2 regions of the Ktedonobacter sp. SOSP1-52 genome follow, and region 2 is predicted to be linked to the other one. Evidence: riboswitches for the same ligand, from Rfam matches in the RefSeq annotation. Region 2 holds a riboswitch; the other holds the start of a gene.
What was found. Region 2 has a riboswitch for cobalamin ahead of JMJ16_RS47425 (ABC transporter substrate-binding protein). Riboswitches for the same ligand answer to the same signal wherever they lie in the genome.
Positions count from the first base shown of each region.

Region 1: linked by a shared signal. The riboswitch ahead of JMJ16_RS31120 (iron ABC transporter permease) and the one ahead of JMJ16_RS47425 (ABC transporter substrate-binding protein) in region 2 are both predicted to bind cobalamin.

Region 1 is NZ_BNJH01000003.1:1,328,738-1,339,648, reverse strand. It holds gene JMJ16_RS31150 (YifB family Mg chelatase-like AAA ATPase) at 1-3, opposite strand, end outside; gene JMJ16_RS31145 (MFS transporter) at 218-1,522, opposite strand; gene JMJ16_RS31140 (MoaD/ThiS family protein) at 1,628-1,915, opposite strand; gene JMJ16_RS31135 (RNA-guided endonuclease TnpB family protein) at 2,356-3,489, opposite strand; gene JMJ16_RS31130 (IS607 family transposase) at 3,491-4,072, opposite strand; gene JMJ16_RS31125 (ABC transporter ATP-binding protein) at 4,133-5,515, opposite strand; gene JMJ16_RS31120 (iron ABC transporter permease) at 5,509-6,612, opposite strand; cobalamin riboswitch at 6,660-6,798, opposite strand; gene JMJ16_RS31115 (flavin reductase family protein) at 7,240-7,866, shown strand; gene JMJ16_RS31110 (uracil-DNA glycosylase family protein) at 7,847-8,479, shown strand; gene JMJ16_RS31105 (iron-sulfur cluster assembly scaffold protein) at 8,592-8,987, opposite strand; partial or broken gene JMJ16_RS31100 (sulfurtransferase) at 9,172-10,052, opposite strand; gene JMJ16_RS31095 (ATP-dependent RecD-like DNA helicase) at 10,273-10,911, opposite strand, start outside.
Region 2 is NZ_BNJH01000006.1:513,299-524,209, forward strand. It holds gene JMJ16_RS47400 (MarR family winged helix-turn-helix transcriptional regulator) at 1-258, opposite strand, end outside; gene JMJ16_RS47405 (SgcJ/EcaC family oxidoreductase) at 435-905, shown strand; gene JMJ16_RS47410 (glycoside hydrolase family 2 protein) at 1,099-3,609, opposite strand; gene JMJ16_RS47415 (metal-dependent hydrolase) at 3,736-4,377, opposite strand; gene cobU (bifunctional adenosylcobinamide kinase/adenosylcobinamide-phosphate guanylyltransferase) at 4,543-5,154, shown strand; cobalamin riboswitch at 5,173-5,392, shown strand; gene JMJ16_RS47425 (ABC transporter substrate-binding protein) at 5,571-6,560, shown strand; gene cobO (cob(I)yrinic acid a,c-diamide adenosyltransferase) at 6,662-7,321, shown strand; gene cbiB (adenosylcobinamide-phosphate synthase CbiB) at 7,325-8,314, shown strand; gene JMJ16_RS47440 (histidinol-phosphate transaminase) at 8,315-9,460, shown strand; gene JMJ16_RS47445 (cobyric acid synthase) at 9,448-10,911, shown strand, end outside.

The sequences.
Region 1 (10,911 bases), on a different contig from region 2:
CATAAAACACATCCTTCCTCAACATACACATCTACATCCAATTATCTACGAAGCACACACAAAACACAAGCATGCCAGCAAAATAGGCTATAAAAAGTGCGACGTCGTTTTTCACATGCCATAAAAATAGGGAAGGAGAGTATACTGCTAAACAGGTGTATGCCCAGAGCAGTCCTCCTTCCCCAAGCCCCCACAAGCCAAAATAGGTGCAACTATATCACTCGACTTTGACACGTAAAAGGGAGGGCACCAGCCAGGCAATTGCCAGCGTTGCCACAATACAGGCCACACCACCACTGATAACGGAGAGTTGCGGCGAGGCGATGCCCGCGACGACACCCGACTCAAACTGCCCCAACATGGGTCCGCCAATGACAAACATGGCGTTGACCGCGCTGATACGCCCCCGAAACTCATCCGGCGTTATAAGCTGCACAATTAAGCCACGCAGAATCATACTGACCATGTCGGCCGCGCCAGCGCCAGCCAGCAAAAGCGTCGAGAGCCAGAGTGGTCCGGGAGCGAAACCAAACCCTACAATGCAGAGTCCCCAGCCCAACACCGCGACCACGACGCCTAACCCCTGCCGTAGAATACGGTTGATGATCCCCGTCAGCGGCGTCAGGGCCACCGCGCCAAGCGAGGTCGCTGCTACCAGTACGCCAAGCCCCTGCGCGCCCACATGCAAAATATCGTTGGCATAGACGGGAAGCAGGGCCTTGGGAGAGCCAAAGAACGTGGCAAAGAAATCAATCGAGAGCACGCTTAAGATAATGGGATGGGCGCGCAGGAATTGTATCCCATCGCCAAGAGCCTTCCAGCCAGATTGAGGGCGCTTCTCCACGGCCACGCGTGGAATATGCATGAGAAGCAAAGTGCCAATCACCACAAAGTACGTGGCAACATCTAGCCAATACGTAGCCACAACGCCCAGCCAGCCTATGACATAGCCGCCAAAGGCGGAACCAATGACAAAGGTAAGCTGCATCATGACCGAGTTGAGCGAGACTGCGCTGGCGATCTGTTCACGAGGCACAAGCGTTGGTACCACCGCCTGACGAGCAGGAAATTCGAAGGCTGAGACCGAGGCCGAGATGAGGACAATCACATAGACCAGGTAGACATTGATGGCCCCCGAGAGCGTAAACAGCGCCAGGAGTGTTGACATACTGGCCATACTTATTTCAATTACCAGCAGCATCTTCCGACGATCAATGATGTCAGCCAGCACACCTCCCACCAGCGAAAAGAGTAAGCGAGGAATCGCTTGTAGTAAGCCAATAATACCAAGTGCAATCGCGGAGTGCGTCAACAGATACACCTGCCAGGAAACAGCCACAATCTGCATCTGTGTGCCCGCAGCGGAGATAAGTTGTCCCCAAAACAGTAAGGCATAGTTACGATTGCGTAGCACACTCCAATGACTGGGGGGCTTTGAAGGGGGTAAAGCAACACCGCGGGTCGTTATCTCAGCTTCTACAGCGACCCGCGCCAGCGGTTCCTGATATCCATCCTTTTTCATGCATCAATCCCAAATGAACAAAAATCTGCATAGAACAAATACTTTATACAGAGTATATCATGCTCATCTGGAAGAGAATGGACCCAAAGGCGTCCCAGAGCTTTTTTAGGCGCCAAACGTGGGTAGGACAATAACTTCCTGGCCCGGTTTCAAGGAGATTTGCTGGTTACCAGTATCGCGGATCACTTCGTTGTTGACAAAAATAGTAACGTGCTGCTTTACCTGTCCCTGCTCTGTACACAAACACTCCCAAATACTTGGATGGTGCTGCTTAAGCTGCGCTAATAGCTCTTCGACAGTGCTCGCTTGCAAGGCAATCTGACTCTTCCCACCACTATAGGCGCTCAAGGTAGATGGTAGGCGCAACGTGACCGTTCTTTGTTCTTCAGCCATACATATGTATCCTTGTTTTTGACCTTATTTCTGGCGACGAGGTAGCGAGACAACCCATAGCGCTTATGAAGTACTTGCACAAAGAGTAGCCGCCCCATTCAACAAGGCGAAGTACCTCAATAAAGCCGATTGTCCTTTGACACAGGCTCACTTTTGGAAAAACTTACAGCAAGTATATGGGGAGAAGGCATGAAATGCAAGGGGGGGCACATATAACATGCTAGAGGGTGTCTCTCTACAAAAGTAGAGACACCCTCCAACAATCTGTTCTACGACCACAGAATAAGGTTCTCCGTTATCCAGAACTTAGACAATTATGGACAAGCCATAACTGATGTCTGGTTCCTGCTTCCGCCACCACTGCTGAGGGTCCTCAGTCTGACATGATGTCCACAGGCGTCATTGTTCCCGTGTAACTCACGGTACATGCGAAAATTCTGCTATGCTAATGCGGCAAGGTTATACGCGGCGTTCAAGTCCCGATCCATGACCATGCCACAGTCCTCGCACACAAACACGCGGGTCGCAAGCGTCAGGTCTTCTTTCACCCATCCGCACGCATGACATGTCTTCGATGAGGGTTCCCAACGTGAGGCGAGTTTGACCTGTACACCTGCAAACGCCGCCTTGTAGAGCACTTGACGCTTGAACTCATGCATGCCGACATCCGCTATCGCTCTGGCGAGTTTGCGATTCTTGAGCATCCCTGAGATGTTGAGGTCCTCTAGCACGATCATCGACGGGCGTTCAGCATCGGGCTTGGTTTTCGCTACCAATGCTGAGGTGACGTTGTGCAGGGCGTCTTGACGAACATTGGCAATCCGTGCGTACAATCGCGCTAAGCGGTGTTTGGCTTTTTCGCGGTTCTTCGAGCCTTTCTTTGTACGCGAATGCCGACGAGAAGCCCGTTTTAAGGCCTTGAGCTTCTTGCGGAGGGCCTTGGGATTGGCAAAAGTGCGTCCATCCGAGACCACTGCCAGCATCTTGAGTCCCAGGTCCACGCCAATGACTGGACCAGTTGCCTCTGCTGGTTCGGCTTGCTCGGTCTGGACCACAATGGAAACATACCAGCGTCCAGCCTTTTCGCTGATTGTGGCACTCTTGACCTTCTCATTCATGGGAAGGGAATCACGCTCTTTGAGCCGGAGCAGTCCCAGGCGCGGTAACTGGATCGCATCAGGATAGACCTTCATCGTTCCGGTAAAGCGTGCTGAGCCGATGGCTTTTTTCTTGTTTTTGAGCTTGGGATACCCACACTTGCCGTTCCATTTGCCCTCTTTCTTCAGACGACACTTGCGAAAGAAGTGTTTAAAGGCTTCGTCCAGGTCGCGCAATCCCTCTTGAAAGGCGCATTTTGAGACCTCATACATCCAGGGTGTGGAGGTTTTAAGGGCGTTGATCTCTCGATGCAAGTCAATGGCGGTGGGCGTTTTCTCGCCCGCCTTGTAGGCTTCCTGTTTGCGGCGCAAGCCATAGTTGTAAGCCCAGCGAGCAGCACCGGCATGTTTGCGGCATGCCGTTACTTGCGCATTGTTGAGATCTAGTTCCACCCGGTAGCCTCGACTCACCTGCATGTTACGCATCCTCTTCTTGCATGGCCTGCTCAACGCAGTGCTTCATCTTCTCCGCTCGCCGTTTGGAAGGACGTCGTCCATAGATACGGCTTGCCATACTGGTGATAACGGCAATGAAATCATCGACCAAGTCGTTATCGGTATCACTTGGGAAGATCACCTCGATGCGCCGACCTTGCATCTGCATCAACTGCTCAATATAGTTGAAACCAAAGCGGGTAAGTCGATCCCGATGTTCAATGACCACAATACCAACACTTGGATCGGTAAGCAGCCTCATCAACTTGGGGCGCTTCTCATTGAGTCCCGATGCCAGCTCACTAACGGTCTTCGTCACCTGATAGCCATGTGCGGCAGCATAGTCTTTGAGCCGTTGCATTTGTCGCTCTAAATCCTCTTTCTGATCGGCAGAGGACACACGAGCGTAGAGCGCCACTTGCTTCGTATCTTGCACGGTGGCGGAATCACGAACAATAATGGTTCCGGTATCCAGTTGATAGGCGTCAAGCTTGCCAGCCTTCCACCAACGGAACGCCGTCTTATAGGTGACACCCATTTGTTTCGCATAGGCACTTAATCTCATAGGGATATAATGCCATAAATATCCCTAAATGTCAATATTTTGTTTAGCTATTAAATCACCCTACAGCGCAGCCGAGTCGGCCGCGTCTGTAAACGCCTCACCGGCCAGGTGCTGGCGTAACCACTCCAACACATCCTGTACGGTAGGAAGTGTAACCGCACCCAGGCGCTTGAGTTCTTCAAGCAGCATAGCTCCCTGGCCCCCTGTATAGTCACGCGCCGCCCATGATGGTGAGTGTTCATCTCCAGGAGTAGGAGACACGCAAACGCTCTCCTGAGACTCTGGCGCCTCTAGCAACAGCACCGGAATACCGCTCTGGGCTGCCGCCACAGCCTCTTGCACTAAAGCCAGGTTTCCTGGACCAATCGGCACGGGACAGAGGATCAGCAACGCGACGCGCTGCAAGGCGCGACGGACCCGTTGAAGCGACGCTTCAGATATCGGTGCGTAAGGTTGCTCGGTCACGACTTCGTCAGCCAGGCGCAGCGCAAGGGTATGATCACTATCGCCAACATTTAATGCGCCCGCGCTGAAGGCGTAGTCTTCGTCAGCGAGGGCACGCATCAGCACCTCGCCTGATCCACCTCCGGCGATGACATGGATCCGGGAGTTGACCTCCTTCTGCGGATTTCTGGGTTCCTCGCCCGGCGGCAGAACGCTCAGGTGGACGGAGCCACGCATAATTCCAACCTGCACGGCAACACCATAGACCTTCTTGAGCAGGGCAGGTGCCAGCACCTCCGCTGGAGAGCCATCGGCAACGATTCCACGCTGAAAGAGCAGCAAGCGTGGGAAATAACGCGCCGCCAGGTTCAGGTCATGGATGGCTGCAATCACTGTCACTCCACGCTGCTGGTGCAACCGCTGCACCAGCTCTAAGGTCTCGATCTGGTACCTGATATCCAGGTGAGCCGTTGGCTCATCGAGCAATAAGACAGATGGCTGCTGAGCCAGGGCCATGGCGATCATCACCCGTTGTCGCTCGCCTCCGCTAAGCTCATTAAAGACGCGCTGGGCCAGATCTCCCACGCCAGCGGTCTCCATTGCCTCCTGCACGATTGCATCATCCTCTTTGGTGGAGGAGGCAAAGAACGTGGATTGAAAGGGGGTGCGTCCCATGCTTACCATATGCCCAACGGTAAAGGCAAAGGGCATCTGCAAGTCCTGGGGTACCACTGCCACGCGGCGCGCAACCTCTCGCCGTCCCCAGGCATGCACAGCTCGCCCCTGGAGGAGAACATCTCCACGCTGTGGACGCAGGACGCCACTGAGTAAGCGCAACAAAGTAGTTTTGCCGGCGCCGTTAGGACCTAAAAGAGCAATCATCTCTCCCGAAGAAGCCGCAAGGGAGACATCATATAACAACGCCTGCTCGCTATAGCCAAAGGAGACATGGCGTGCCTCAAGGAGCTGCTGCTGATGTCCATTCTCGAACGCTACCATTGATACTCCCTCCTTCGCCTACGCAACAGAAACAGGAAAAACGGAGCACCAACCAGGGCGGTAAAGACGCCCACAGGGAGCACGGTCGGGGCAATCAGAGTCCGCGCCAGCAAATCCGCGATTACAAGAAAGATCGCGCCCCCCAGCGCTGAGGCGGGCAGCAAAACGCGATGCCGTGGACCAAGTAATAAGCGCATGACATGCGGAGTAACCAGCCCCACAAAGCCAATCAGGCCACTAATAGAGACCGCGGCAGCGGTAATCAGTGAGGCCAGCATAACCAGGAGAAATTTGTAGCCCTCGACATGCAAACCCAGGAAGGCCGCGCTCTCCTCCCCAAGCGCAAAAACATCCAGCACACGCGTCAGGCGCGAGGCCACAAGTAACCCGATGAGGACCAGCAACCCCACCAGCAGAACTTGCCACCAGCCAGTGACCGCGATCCCACCGGAGAGCCAGTTAAACAGCGATTGCAAGGAGAAGTCATTACGTGGGAAGAGCGTCAAAAGCAAGGTCTGCAACGCCACCATCACCGAATTAACGACGACACCCGCCAGCAGCAACGTCACTACAGGAGTCCGACCGCCCACGCGTGCGATACTATAGACAAATAGCACCGTCGCAAGCGCCCCTATAAACGCCAGGATAGCCGTGAGGGGAAAGAAGGTATCATAGAGCGCCGCGACCGGCAAGACAAAGGAGATGGTCGCCCCCAGGGCCGCGCCTGACGAGGTACCGATAAGAAAGGGGTCCGCCAGGGGATTACGCAAAAGCCCCTGAAAAAGGACGCCTGCGACCGCGAGCGCGGCTCCCACCAGGGCCGCTCCCACCACCACGGGCATACGCAACTGCCAGATAATAATTTCGACGCTGGGATCCCAGGTGGGCTGAAAATGAAATAGACCCGTTCCATTCACGATCACCTGTGCAATTGTAACGAGGGGAATAGGTGTCGAGCCAAGGCTGACCGCTAGCAACATTGCAGCTAGCAAAAGGACGATAAGCAGGCCATAGACGACTGCCGATGACCTTCGATGCCCTACAGGAGGCGGCATAGGCAGGCTCTCTTTAGGAGAGACAGGAAAAAGCGTTTTCATGAGATCCTTTTTACACGCGAAGGAACCTCTCTGTCCTGGTCGAATACAGGTATCCTGGCTCCTGGCTTATAGCGCGGCTCTACCTGCCTTCCCATCTGCTAGACAGTGGCATAACCTCTTACGAAGAGGGAGAGCAACTCACCAGTTACAGTAGCGCGACTGCGACGGTTTCACACCATCTTCCCTGCGCATTGCTGCCTGCTTCCATAGGCACACGCCCTTTCACAGCACAACAACACATACTTCTGATCCGAAAACCCTGAGCGCGAAGCGCTAGACACGCAAGTGAAGGCTTGTCCCTGAATGGGGATGGGTTTCGGAATAAGATCATATCGACGAGAACTACGAAAGTACCAGGTTTGATACGAATAATTAAGTATAGGCAATCATTTTTACCTGTGTCAATGCATGAGGTCTCATGCCCGGAAGTAACGTGGGTGCCTGAACTTAGGTACAGTTGACAAGAATCAGGGCAGGCAGGATACTACAACTAGTCAGAAGTAGCCATCCTGGCAGCTGGGAGCAGCGTCATCGCTTTCATGACAGGGAAGAAGAGCCACTACCCGCGTTCAATGAAGAGCCAGCAGGCATGCTTAGCACATATATATGCTTTATGAGGATAAGTTAATGGCATTAGAAAAAATTTTTTTTAGACAGGTAATGGGTCGCTTTGCCACTGGCGTTACCGTCGTCACGACGCGTCATCAAGAGGTTCTGGGCGGCTTAACCGTGAACGCATTCTGCTCCGTCTCGCTTGAGCCGCCCCTGATTCTGATTTGTGTGGATCTCAAAAGTCAAACACTCCCCCTGATTCGCGATAGCAAAGTCTTTGCTGTCAACATGCTGACGCAACAGCAAGAAGAGCTTTCCAACTGCTTTGCCACCTCAAGCCCTGAGCGCTTCGACTTTTTCTGTAACGCGACGCATCATACCGCGGTAACAGGTGCGCCTATTCTCGACAAAACGCTGGCATTCATTGATGCACGCGTCGTCGCGGAATATCCTGGTGGTGATCACAGCATTTTTCTGGGACAGGTCGCGGCAATGGGAACGGCCGAGCGCACACTCTTCGTGGAGGATGGCTTTGACCAGCACTATGATGCAGCCATAGCTAATGGGCAGAATGGCTCTAGCCAGCATGCAGATCCATCTCCACTGCTCTATTATCAAGGGCAATATCGGCATCTTGGAAATCTACAACGCAAGCCAACGCTAACTACGACCGGGACCGCCCATGAAGATGGATCCAACTAATACATTACATTCCAGGCAAGAGGAACTCCAGGTCCTGCAAACACAGATCAAGGCCTGTCGACGCTGCCAGGAGGCAGGCTATATTCCCTGCGCCCAACCTATCGTCAGCGGTCGGGTAGCCGACCAGGTCTTCGTCATTGGACAGGCTCCTGGACACCGCTCAGTCGCCAATAATAAACCCTGGAGTGGTCCGGCAGGTCTTCTTCTCCAACGCTGGCTAGAGCAAGCAGGCTTCCCCGCGGGCTATCTCTATGAGCATGCGTATTTGAGCTCACTCACACACTGTGATCCAGGGAAAAATCCCCGTGGCAATGGCGACCGCAAGCCCTCGCGCCAGGAAACTGAGCTTTGTCGCCCCTTTCTCGACGCCGAACTGCGCCTCGTTCAGCCACGCGTCGTGCTCCTGGTGGGAACCATGGCGATTGAAACTTTTTTTGGAAAAACGAGGCTCGAAGATCTCATTGGCACCTATAGCGAACATCATGGCACTCTCTTCTTGCCCCTTCCTCATCCCTCAGGCGTGAGTCGCTGGCTCAATGATCTCCAGCACCAGCAACTCCTTCAACAGGCATTGCAGTTGCTTGCACAATGGCGCATAGAGTATGAACTATAAGCTAACGCCAAAAGGCACGACTCATCCACATTCGTCATCCGCCCTCTCCTCCTCAGTGAATCGTGCCTTTTTTGATTATGCTTCTTGCTTGTAGCAGTGCGCTGCAAACAGGCTACTCTTTCGCCCGCTCGCGCATATGATACTCATGCACGCCCTTCTTAAGTGTTCCTAGCGCCAGAGTAGCACAGGTCGGGCGCGTCATGACCAGTTCGCGCCCAAGCTGATCCATCAGGTCCTCAAAGCTAAGGGCCTCAATCTCTTCAGGGGTCAACCCCTCAACCAGCTCAGTGACATACGAGGCTGCGGCCCGACTGATGGTGCAACCCTCGCCCTCCCAGCCAATATCCTCCAGCTTGCCATCCTGCCCAAAACGAGCTTGCATAGTGATCACGTCGGCACAACCAGGATTACCGCCGCTCAGGCTAACATCTGGTTGCTCTACAGCATGATTGTGGCGCGGATTTTCGTAGTGATCAAGCAGAAACTCAATCGCCTCTTGACGATCCATGTAGGAAGCCTCCTTGGGACTGAAACAGGCTCTTTGGGTTGCCTGCTCCTTGCATCTATCTTGCAACGCAAAGAGCAGCGATACCCGCCTCTGGGGGAGAGACGCGGCCCTCTCCACTTTGCTGGCTATCGCTACTCCCTGCAATAATTTATGGCTTATACCTTCTTGTTATCGGCTTACTGCTCTATTTCTCGATAGGAGAGCGCACCAGGTTTCCCCACTCGGTCCAGGAACCATCATAGTTGCGTACACGAGGATAGCCCAGCAGCCTGGTCAGCACGAACCAGGTATAGGCGGAGCGCTCGCCGATGCGGCAGTAGGTCACGACCTCGGCATCGGGTGTGACATCCTTGCTGCCATAAATCTGGCGTAGCTCCTCAGCTGACTTAAAGGTGCCATCGGCGTTGGCTGCTGTGCCCCAGGGAATGCTCTTCGCACCAGGGATATGTCCACCACGCTGCGCGCCCTCCTGGGGATAGTTGACCATGTGAATAAGTTCGCCCGTGTACTCCTGTGGTGAACGTACATCCACCAGGCGACGTCCAGGATTTTTGAGGCCAGCCAGCACATCTTCGCGATAGGCACGAAGTGTCTCATCGGCAGGCTGCGCATGATAGGTAGAAGGAGTTATCTGCGGCACCGCTTTGGTCTGAGGACGCTTCTCGGCCTCCCACTTTGTGCGGCCACCGTTCATAATCTTCATCTTCGTATGCCCATACATCGAGAAGAGCCAGAATGAATAGCAGGCATACCAGTTGTTCTTGTCACCGTACAGCACAATCGTGGTATCATTGGTAATGCCCCAGCGGCTCATCAAGCGCTCAAATTCCTGCTGATCAACAAAATCGCGCGAGAGTCTATCCTGCACATCCACATGCCAGTCAAGCTTCACCGCCCTGGAATGTGACCAATCTCGTACAGCAAGACATCTTCATCAGCCTCGATAATGCGAATTGAGTCATCCTCTAGATGCTCAGCAACCCAACTTGTCTCAACCAATACCTCTGGATGCGCGTACCCGGAGGCCGCATTTACAGCCGCACTAGTCTGTTCTGTTCCTGACATATGTCAAACCCTTCCTCAAAATACCTATAAAATCTATAGCAAACGCTTCAAGCTTCCTCTCAGAAACCCTGAGCGCGGAGCGCTAGCCACGAGAGTGGCGCGTGCCCCCAAATGGGGGTTAGTTTCTGTATGAGAATACAATGGTTGCCATAGGATGAAACGTCTCAAAGCATGCCCGATAACGTCCATACATTACCAGGGATAACAAAATGGACACTCGTTATATTCTACTATCCAACTCGGAATTAAACAAGTCGTTATGTGTACCCCGAAAGAGATGCTCAAGACGTTCGGCCAGAGCGGTGTTCCGTAGTGCCACCCGGTCGTTACGGACTGCCATCTCCAGCGCCTGCGGCTGCCCTATGATGACACAAAATCGCTTGGCACGCGTAATTGCTGTATATAACAAATTTCGCTGGAGCAGCATACGATGCTCACGATAAAGCGGCAAAATCACCACGGGATACTCACTCCCCTGACTCTTATGCACGGTCACCGCGTAGGCCAACACCACTTCGTCCAACTCATGAAAGGCATAGCTGACAAAAAGCGGTCCTGCCTCCTCTACAAACTCAACTTTGACCGTGGAGTTCTCCTTATCAATGGCGCGTATCCAGCCCACGTCGCCATTGAAAACGCCCTTATCATAGTCATTGCGCGTCTGCATGACCTTGTCACCAATACGAAAGACACGGTCTCCCCATTCAACCTGGACATGCGTATTGAGATTCAGGCTCTCCTGTAGCTTCTCGTTGAGCAAGGTGACACCCATGGCTCCCTTGTACATGGGAGAGAGCACCTGGATGTCTGTCAGGGAGTGAAAGTTATAGCGCGCAGGCAAACGGCGCTTTACCAGGTC
Region 2 (10,911 bases):
TTTGCTTTCGAGGCGATCAACCAGGCTGGTCACAGAGGGTGTGGTCAGCCCAGTGTGGTGCGCGATCTCGCCCGCGGTCAACGGTCCCAATCTCTCAAGGAGCGAAAGTGTCTTCTCCTCGGTTGCTCCCAGTCCTGAACGCTCGGCGATAATGCTATGGAAAAAGACCGCCATCGTGCTGCTCTCACGGCTCGCGTTTATAACGGCCTCAATGAGTTTCTCTCGCTCCAAGCGAGGTGTTGAATTACTACTTGACAAACCGGTCCTCCGTGTATATTATTAGATATGCCTAATATCTAGATTGAACTAGATATTAGGTTGGCGCGGCTTATTCTACCATAGATTTGTATGATGTGTACATGCTATGTTGGGGGCAAAACTGTAGGGGCAGAACTTGCTCCGCCCAAAATGCGATAAATAAAGGAGCAGAAAAAATGACTCATACAGATGATAACACAACCTTTTCTACTGACGTGGAGGCGATCCAAAACGTGTTGCAACAGCTTGTGCTCTGCTGGAACCGGGGCGATGGGCAGAGCTATGGCGAATGTTTTACCGAGGATGCCGACTATATCGATGTCATGGGAACGCATAGTCATAGTAGAGAAGTCATTGCCCGCCTACACCAGCTTCTCTTCGATGGTCCTCTAAAAGGCTCTCAACTGGAAGGCTACGGGAATGTACGGCCAATAGTGAAGTTCCTGGCTCCCACGGTTGCGTTGATCATTGGAGGTGGCACATCGCGCCTGGAGGGCCAGTCAGAGGTTCCCGCTGACCGCCAATCGGTGAATACAACTGTTCTCATCAAGCGCGATGGACAATGGAAGATCCGTGCCTTTCAGAATAACCGCGTGATGTCCCATGCCTTCCAGTCGGGAGGACCTACACAGCGAGGCGAACAGTGAGCAAGCGTACTACACAACCGCAGTGGAGCGTCTCAGGCAGGGTAACCACCTTCCCAGGGGCTCTTTTTCAGAAGAGAAGAGAGGAAAGCATGCCAAATTTGCAAAAGCGAGGAAGGGAGGGCAGAGTTTCAGCCCAGGAGAAAGGAGTGCCAGCGATCGCTGGCACTCCTTTCTCCTGGGTTATGTGTCATCACTACGAGCGGAGCCAATCGATGTGAATGACGCTGTCGTGCTTCAGGCCCTCGACCTTAAGGATATAGCTCTCGCCTGGCAGGAGATCGAGCATGTTGTCGCTCCATTTGACCCCGTCCTCGGCTGTGAGCCAGACGCCCTTGGCGGGGCGCTGCGTTTGCAGCGAGAGTGTGTCCGGACCCAGTCGTTCCACATGGATGCCGGGTTCGGGCAGGGTGAGATATTTGAAAGGTTCAGGCCAGAGGGTGGCTTGTGCCAGAACCTGGTCTCCCTGAAGCAGACGTGCGCCCAGGATGTGGCCTGTAGTGGTCGCAAAGGGGGCCGTTTGCAGCTCGGTCGCCTGATTGGGCGCGAGCGTGTAGGCGTGGTCCTGTTCGTCGACCAGCTCGCCTTCGAGGGTCCACCACTGGAGGGCCAGGTGGACATCGAGCGGCTGCTGCGTGGCGTTGACGGCCCAGACGGCGGCCTGTTGCTTATCCTGTGTGGCGAGACCGACGACGATAGGAGCCAGCTCGCGGCGCACACTGTAGTAGGCAGGCTTCGGGCGCAGGTAGTAATCGACCATGGCCCAGCTTGTGACGGGCCAGCAGTCATTGATCTGCCAGACCAGGGCGCCTCCGATATACTCTTTGCCCGGTCCCTGCCACTGGCGGCGCCAACCTTGGATGCCTGAGCAGAGTGCTTCCGATTGGACAAGTTGGGTGGCGTAGATGTAGCTATCAAGATCGGCCGGATTGCGCACCGTATCGGAGAGGTAAACAGCCAGGCGGCGTGATCCGTCAGAAGCCTTATTATGGTGCTCCAGGGTGCGACTGAGTGGATAGCGCTCCTCTGCTGAGGTAAAGGCTTCAATCGTTGCGCGAACTGGTGTGGCTTGCATACCGAATTCGCTGATGAAACGGCCTCCAAGGCTGGAGTAGTCCTGGTACTTCCTCATAAAACCATGCCAGACATCCCAGACGTGTTGATCACCTACTTCGGGATTATTGCCATTGGTGCCACCATAGGGACTGCCGCGCCAGTAGGGGCGTGAGGGATCGAGGCGGGCACACACCTCGGGGAGTACGCGCTCGTAGAGTTCACGGGCGGAGAATTGAATGGCGGTAAAGTCACCCTCGAACGTGGCATCATAGTGTCCCTGAGAAGATGCGATCAGGTAATCTTCGTTATTGCCGCACCAGAGTGCGATACTGGGGTGATGATGTAAGCGCCGAACAGCAGCCTCGGCCTCCGCCCTGACACTGGCCTGGAACCAGTCTAGCGCGGGATACATGCCACAGGCAAACATGAAATCCTGCCAGACCAGGATACCAAGTTCATCGCAGGCATCATAGAAGACATCCTCTTCATAGATACCACCTCCCCAGACGCGCAGCATGGCCATATTAGCATCCGCCGCCAGTTGCACCCAGGCACGATAGCGCTCGGGCGAGATGCGCGGCGTCAGTGAATCAGCGGGTATCCAGTTTGCGCCCCCACAGAAGATAGGCGTATTGTTGATGGTAAAGTAAAACGAGCTCCCTGGTTGATCGGAGAAAGCATGCTGGCTCAGCTCCAGGCGGCGTAGTCCTGTGCGTATCTCGCGCTGGTCCAGGGTACTGCCTTGCTCATCGTGAAGCGTTACCACCAGGCGGTAAAGAGGCTGCGCGCCATATCCACGTGGCCACCAGAGCTGTGGCTGGACAATCTGTAGTCTGGCTTGTAGACGATATTGTCCATGGTCAGGCAGAAGTTCCAGGGTCGTGCCAGGAAGTTCCTGCTCGCCAACGAGCGTATTCTGTGAATCATAGATACTGACACTGCATGAGACATTAGCAGGATCTGTGCCACCAAGCTCAATATCTGTGGTGACAGAGAGCAGCGCGCTTTCTAGATCGGGGCTGACCTCAGTCTGAGACAACACATCGACGATGCGGCTCTTATAGGCGAGCAGCGAGATAGCGCGCCAGGGGCCTGCGGTAAGTAAGATTGGACCCCAGTCCCAGCCATAGTGATATTGCGCTTTTCTGACATATAAGCGGCTACTATCGCCGTTCCAGGATGTGTGCTTGCCATGTTGGGCTTCCAGGGTTTGACCCAGTCTGAGCGCGGACTCAAAATTAATCAAGAGCTCATTCTGACCGGGGCGGAGCAGGTTAGTGACTTCGACGTGTAGGGGCACAAACATATTGGTGCTGCGCGCGATCTCCACGCCATTGAGCCAGACCGTTGCATAGGTGTCCAGGCCTTCAAAGTGTAACACAACATGTTCAGCGGCCTGGACATCATCTATAAGCGTAAAGGAGCAGCGATAGAGCCAGTCACGCTCGCCGATCCACTGAATATCATTCTCATTAGTACCCTGGAACGGATCGGGAATGCGCTTAGCATCAAGCAGGGCCTGGTGGACTGTACCAGGTACTGACGCGGGAATCCAGCCCTCCTCGCTCTTGCCATCCTTCTCGACAGAGAGGGACATATTCCGTTCTTTTACCAACCAGTTCGTTGCCAAAGGCAGACTCAGTTTTTTCAAGATAAACCATCTCTTCTTAGCTCATCGTAGAGCAGGTTATGGACGAGAACGTCAATGTTGATAATAGTATCATATTGACCTGGGTCAATGTCCAGATGGTTGATAGATTCTCAGCCCGTGTTTGAACTAGACAAAGAAGAGGTGGTAGAGTAGGCCGAGGCCTACGAGCACAATAAAGAAGAGTACGACGGCGTACTCAGTGAGGCTACCGGAACGAAAGTGGATGAAGGGGAAGCGCTGACTACGCCTGGAGAGGGGATAGAGCCAGGGGATGCCAGCGAAGGTCATGGTATCTTCAAAGCTGTGTAGGAGGCAACCAAGGGTGGTTGCGAGGTAGAAGAGGAAGGCGGCATGCATCATCTCGGCAGAGAGGGAGAAAATAGCGGCATTGAAGAGACCGAGTCCCAGCGCGAGCAGGATGCCCCAGAAGATGGTCGCTGCAACAATACCAGGCAGGCTGTGGGTAAGTGTGCGATGCTTGCAGAAACTGGTCACGATGCGGCTGGCCCAGGGGAAGAGATGGCTGATAAGACTCTTGGGATGATCGATATCGGGCGCGACCGAGCCAAGCACGATCCCGCCATAGAAGGCGCTTTTATAGAGGAGATCGGTGAAGGTGAGCGATTGTGAGGCCAGGGGGAGAAGCTGCTCTGTGAGGGCCAGGTTGACCGGGCTACCAGCCATTGAGAGGTGCGTAACGTCGAAGATGAGCGTGTTGACGACAGCGGCTGCGGCAAGGCTAAAGGCGATATGGTTATGCCCTTTCATGCCTGGGAAATCCTCTCTAGCGCTTGAGGTGTGGTGCACCTATGCAATCGGGATGGTTGCTTTGATAGTAGATCTATTCTTTTTGAGATGTTGGAATATGGAAATGGTGATATGCTTCAGTATATCATGAAAGTAAGCATAGGGATTTAGGAGGGAAGAAATTTGATGAGTAGCGATGAGAAGCGTCCGCGGTTGGTACTGGTGCTGGGTGGGGCGCGTAGTGGGAAGAGCGCCTTCGCCGAGCGTATAGCCGAGGCGAGCGGGCGAGAAGTGGCATTTATCGCCACGGCCATGGCGAGCGATGAGGAGATGCGCGAGCGCATCGCCCGGCATCGCGCCGACCGCTCGGAGCAGTGGGTGACGATTGAGGAGCCGCTGGACCTGGCGAGGGCGGTGCGCGAGGGGGCGCAGGTGGCCGATGTGCTTGTGTTAGATTGTATGACACTCTGGCTCTCCAACTGGCTCTTTCGTGAGAGCGGGGTAGTCTGCGAGGGTGAGATCGCACAACCTGGCACGCTCTTTGACCAGGAGTTGTTGGGCGAGGTAGAGCGGCTATTGGAGGCGGTGCGAGAGCTTCCTTCAGGGAAAACATTGCTGGTGGTCTCGAATGAGGTGGGCCTGGGGTTGGTGCCAGATACCCCTCTGGGGCGCGTGTATCGCGATGGGTTAGGAAGGGTCAATCAGCACCTGGCGGAGGCCGCGGAGCGCGTGTACTTGCTCGTGGCTGGTCTGCCTTTGGAACTGAAGCATTTGCGTGCCACGCCCCCGTGGTGGTAGAATAGAGCCTGTTGTTGATACACATCAAACACATTGGGTGGCCCGCAGAGCTATAGCGGGCAGAATAGGGAAGCCGGTGCGAGTCCGGCGCAGTCGCGCTACTGTAACTGGCGAGCGACTCACCAGCCCCGAGAAGGGGTGCATAAACATACCACTGCGTTCTGTTGCGCGCGGGAAGGTCGGTGAGAAGCGTTTGCAGCCAGAAGCCAGGAGACCTGCCCAATAGTGCCGATCTCATCCTTCGCGTCAAAGGAGCGAGTACATGGAACAGCGTTGAGGCTTTGAAGGGTTGCGAGGCGATTCCTGCCGTACGCTGGAAACCTTTTCCCCATGTCTTCTGCAATACCTCCAAAGGGCGCGAGGTGACGACGGGCAGTGTCGTTGTCTATCTTGATATATTTGGAGGAGTACGACTCATGTCTACCTGTGTCATCTCCCATCGTCTGTTGCCCCTGATGTTAGTGGCGCTCTGCGCGCTGCTGGCGGCCTGTAGTGGCTCTACACAGACAGGTTCATCCGCCACACCCACGGCGACGCAGGCCCCGGCGAACGATTACTACGGCAAACCCATTAATATGCCTAAAGCGGCCCCCCAGCGCATTATATCGCTCACAGCCAGCACCAGCGAGATCCTGGGCGCACTGGGCCTGCAAAGCAGGGTTATTGGGGTGGATGCCTTTACAAACTATCCCACTGACCTGGCGAAGCTCCCCAAGGTCTCTAGCACTCAGGGCTACAACGTTGAGCAGATTATCGCGCTCAAGCCTGACCTGGTTCTCTCCTCTGGCGGGCTGACCAAGCAATATGATAGCAAACTTAAGGACTCTGGCGTCAACATCGTTGACCTCTCCCTGACAAATTTCAGCCAGACCTTTGACCAGATTCAGCTGGTGGGGCGCCTGACCTATAGTGAAGCCAAGGCTAATGACCTGGTCGCGCAATTGAAGAAGGAGCGCGATGATATCGAGCAGAAGGTTGCGGGTACCCCCGCGCCAAGGGTCTTGCTCGAGGTTGATGATAGCACGCCTGGTAAGCCCTATGTCTTTGGTGGCGGCTCGTTTGGTGACGAACTATTGCAAGATGCCAGTGCCACCAACATCTTTCATAGCAATACCGCCAACGAAGGGTACCCCCAGGTTACCGACGAGGCGGTTTTGAGCGCCAACCCCCAGATCGTGATTCTTACGGAAGACCCCGCCTATGGTGGCACCCCTGATAGCGTCTATAAGCGCGCCAACTGGAGCACCATCCAGGCCTTTAAGGACCGCAAAGTCTACCGTGTCAACGCTGACATCATGCAGCGCCCTGGCCCGCGCCTCGTGCAGGGTTTACAATGCGTTGCCCAGATCATTCACCCCGACAAATTCCCCGGTGCGCTCCCCGATTACTGTACCGGTACAGTCTAAATAAAGAGTCAGTGATGGGGGAGTGACTGGAGGGACCAACGGCCCCTCCAGTCACTCCCCCATCACCCTAATACGCGCCGCAGGCGCGAGGAGTGGTGGTCATGACAGAAGAAGAACTGGAACACAACGAGGAAATAGAGGAGGGGTACGATCCAGAGGAGGACGTAGAACTAAGCGAAGAGGAGCGGCTGAAGCGCCAGCGCGCCAGCCATGCGGCCCGGCGCGAACGCGCAAAGAGCGCGAAGAAGAAGGGATTGGTCATTCTCAACACCGGGAAGGGCAAAGGGAAGACCACAGCGGCGCTGGGCCTGCTCTTCCGCGCCTGGGGCCAGGGCCTACGTGTCTGCATGCTGCAATTTATCAAGGCGCGCACAGCCAACTGGGGCGAGGAGAAAGCGGCGCGCAAGGCAGGCATCGAGATTCACCCTTTGGGCGATGGTTTTACCTGGCTCTCCAAGGACATCGAGAAGGATAAAGAGCTGGCGCGCCAGGGCTGGGAGATCTGCAAACTGAAGATCCTCTCGGGCGACTATGACCTGATAGTGCTGGACGAGATGACCTATGTCCTTAAATACGGCTGGCTGGCCTGGGAAGAGGTGCACCAGGTGCTGGAGCAGCGCCCAGAGGGGATGCACATCGTTATCACAGGCCGCTACGCCATCCCTGAACTGATCGAGTATGCCGATACAGTCTCGGAGATCACGGATATAAAGCATCACTACGACGCCGGAGTCAAGGCCCAGAAGGGCATCGAGTTTTAGCCCATGCCAGAGACAAAAGGGCAACGAAGTGTGCATGAAGCGCTGGTGCTCTTGCTGGCGGCTGCCTTTGACCTCATAGGCGAGCCAGCCGCCAGCGTGCATCCCGTCGTCTGGTATGGTAGGCTTATTCGAGCGCTTGAGAGTCGTGCCCCTCGCGGCCAAGGGGCACAGCTAAGGTATGGCGTCATCATGTTGTTGGTAGCTTTTCCACTGGTTCTTGTGCCGGTGAAGTTGTTTCAAGGTCTAATAGGAAGCATAGAGAAGAAGGCCAAAGACTATGGAGGAGCGCGAGTAGGCTTGCTCGCTTCGGCAGTATTCATAGGAATGGCTCTGAAGCCTTTTTTTGCCTTGCGGATGCTGGTAGAGGCGGGGGTGCAGGTACGCATGTCACTCGAGCAGGGGGACTTGGAGGAGGCTCGTGAGGCGTTAAGAAGCTTGGTAAGCCGGGATCGCTCACACTTAAGTCCCGAGCTGGTCGCGGCGGCGGCAATTGAATCGCTGGCAGAGAATGTGAGCGATTCGGTTGTCGCGCCTCTCTGGTACTATGCCCTCTTTGGCCTGCCAGGTGCGGCGCTCTACCGTCTGGTCAACACCTTTGACTCGCTGATAGGCTATCATGGTAAGTATGAATATCTGGGGAAGGCTGCCGCGCGGCTAGATGATTTACTCAACCTGCTTCCGGCCCGCCTCAGTGCGCTGCTCATCATCGCCTGTGCGCCTCTCTATGGAGGATCGCGAAAAGAGGCATGGCGCGTGTGGCGCCGTGACGCAGGCAAGACGGAGAGTCCAAACGCCGGGCATCCCATGTCGGCGGCAGCGGGAGCGCTGGGCGTGCGTCTAGAGAAGGTCGAGCATTACATCCTTGGGGAGGAGAGGCGGAACATAACGCCCGCCGTTATCGTCCAGGCGGAGCGTATGACCTGCTGGGTTGGAACCTGTGCCTTCCTGCTCGCGCTGGTCGTGCGTATATGGAGGCAAGCAGGAAGAGGCTAGATGCAGCAACATCCACCACCTACAAAGGAGCAATTAGACGGGCGCGAACTGCCGGTGCATGGCGCTTTGGATTACGGAGAATTGGAGCGCCTGGGCTTGTGCCCAGAGGAGATACACGATTTCAGCGTCAATGCCAACCCCTATGGCCCCTCACCGGTGGCCCGCCAGGCTTTAGCTGGCCTGGCGCTTGAGCGCTATCCAGATCGTACCTGTCTCGCATTGAAACGTGCGCTATTGCGTTATGAGATTGATGCTCAACAGGTAGGGATAGAGTGGTTAGTATGTGGCAATGGTGCAAGCGAACTTATCTGGAGTATCGCGCGTACCTTTCTCTGTCCAGGAGCTGCGGTCGCGCAATTGATGCCGACATTTGGCGAGTATCGGGCGGCGTCACAGGCTGTGGGGGCCAGTGTGAGCGATTGTATACTACGGGAAGAGGATGACTTTCAGGTAGATATACCCGAAGTTATACAGTGGTTGAGGAGGCTGCGCCCGGCATTATTCTGGCTCTGTAATCCCAATAATCCAACCGGGGAGTGGCTACCTCTGATGAAGTTGCGTGAGCTGGCTCGAGTGTGTGCGGAGCTAGGAACGCTGCTGGTCATTGATGAGTCGTATCGCCATTTTCTCTTTCCCGCTGAAGAGGAGACGGCACTGGAGCTGGTGCAGGAGGAGGGACGGGTGATTGTGTTGCGCTCCCTGACTAAGGATTTCGCCCTGGCGGCGCTGAGGATCGGCTATGCTGTGGCGCCTCCCGAACTGGCAGCAAAGCTGGCAACTAACCTGCCAGCCTGGAATGTCAATGGAGCCGCGCAGGTAGTGGCTACAGCAGTCCTCGCGGACAGGGAGCACCTGGCATATAGTCTGCAAGGATTAGCGCGAGAGCGAGAGGCCTTCTTTGGAGCCTTGCAAGGCCTGGGATGTAGGGTGGTGCCAACGCGCACGCACTATGCGCTGGTACGCGTGGGAAAGGCCACGAGGTTGCGAGCAGCTTTATTGCAGGGAGGTCTCCTGGTGCGCGACTGTACCTCGTTTGGCCTACCACGGTATATACGGGTCGCTACGCGGCAGGCATATGAATGGTCCAGGTTGGTGGGAGTGTTAGGGGTATTACAGAGTGAGGAGAAGGAGCTATGGGAGAATTAGCACGTACCATCATGGTACAGGGAACAGCCTCGACCGTTGGCAAGAGTACGCTGGTCACAGGCCTGTGTCGCCTCTTCGCTCGCCAGGGCTGGCGCGTGGCACCATTTAAGGCTCAGAATATGGCCCTTAACTCATTTGTCACGCCCGCTGGAGGCGAGATTGGGCGCGCCCAGGCAGTCCAGGCCGAGGCGGCAGGCATTGAGCCAACAGTCGAGATGAATCCTATTCTACTCAAGCCCGAGGGAGACTCGCGTAGCCAGGTTATTATGCTGGGGCGGCCTCTAAGCACGATGGAGGCGCTTGAGTATTATCGCCAGCGTACAGGCTTTGAAGCGGTGGTAAAGCAAGCCCTGGAGAGCCTGCGTCGTGCCTATGACCTGGTAATAATTGAGGGCGCGGGCAGCCCGGTCGAGATCAATCTGGCGCGCTATGACCTGGTTAATATGCGCGTCGCACGCTGGGCAGATGCCTCGGTGCTGCTGGTGGGGGATATCGACCGGGGCGGCATCTTCGCCTCGCTGCTTGGAACCTTAATGTTGCTTCAACCCGAGGAGCGTGAGCGCGTCAAGGGCCTGATTGTGAATAAGTTTCGTGGCGACCTGGAGCTATGGCGGGAGGGTGAGCGGATGCTGGAGGCGCGAGCGGGGATACCCGTGCTGGGAACGGTGCCTTTTGTGAGGGATCTGGGAATTGCCGAGGAAGACAGTGTCGCGCTGGAAGAGGGAACAGCGCTCCTGACGCAGAAACAGCAGGGAGAAGCCACTCAACAACTACAGATTGTGATACCACGCCTGCCGTATATGAGCAACTACGACGAGTTTGATGCCTTAGCGGCGGAGCCAGGGGTGCGCCTGCACCTGGTAAGCTCGCCCGAGGAGCTTCCTGAACGACCTGACTTGATCATCCTTCCTGGCACAAAGAATACCTTTGCTGACCTAGCCTGGCTCTGGCGCACTGGACTGGGTATGCAAATTCGTCGCCTGGTGCGGGAGGGGGTAGCGATCCTGGGCATTTGTGGTGGCTACCAGATGCTTGGTGAGCGTCTATGTGATCCAACAGGTGTGGAGGGTTGCGCAGGAGCGGTTGAGGCTGGCCTGAGTCTTCTACCGGTGGAGACGATTTTCGCCTCTCTGGAAGAGAAGGTGACTTCTCAGAGTGTGGCCAACTTGACGAGAACTGCTTGTCGGGGCCTGTTTGCCTTTGTGCCTGAGCAGCCGTTGCGAGCCTATCAAATTCATCTCGGTCGCACGGCGGATGCGAATTCGACCTCCCTTATGCCGCTGCTAGAGGTAAACGGCGTGGCGGATGGTTTTCTTAGCGAAGAGGGTTGGGTCGCGGGCTGCTACCTGCATGGCTTGTTTGAGAATGACTTCTTTCGCCATGCGATTTTAAGAGCGTTGGGAGAGCGGAGCGCAGCCCCGGTGCCAGAGATGCGGCCCTTTGAGCGTATG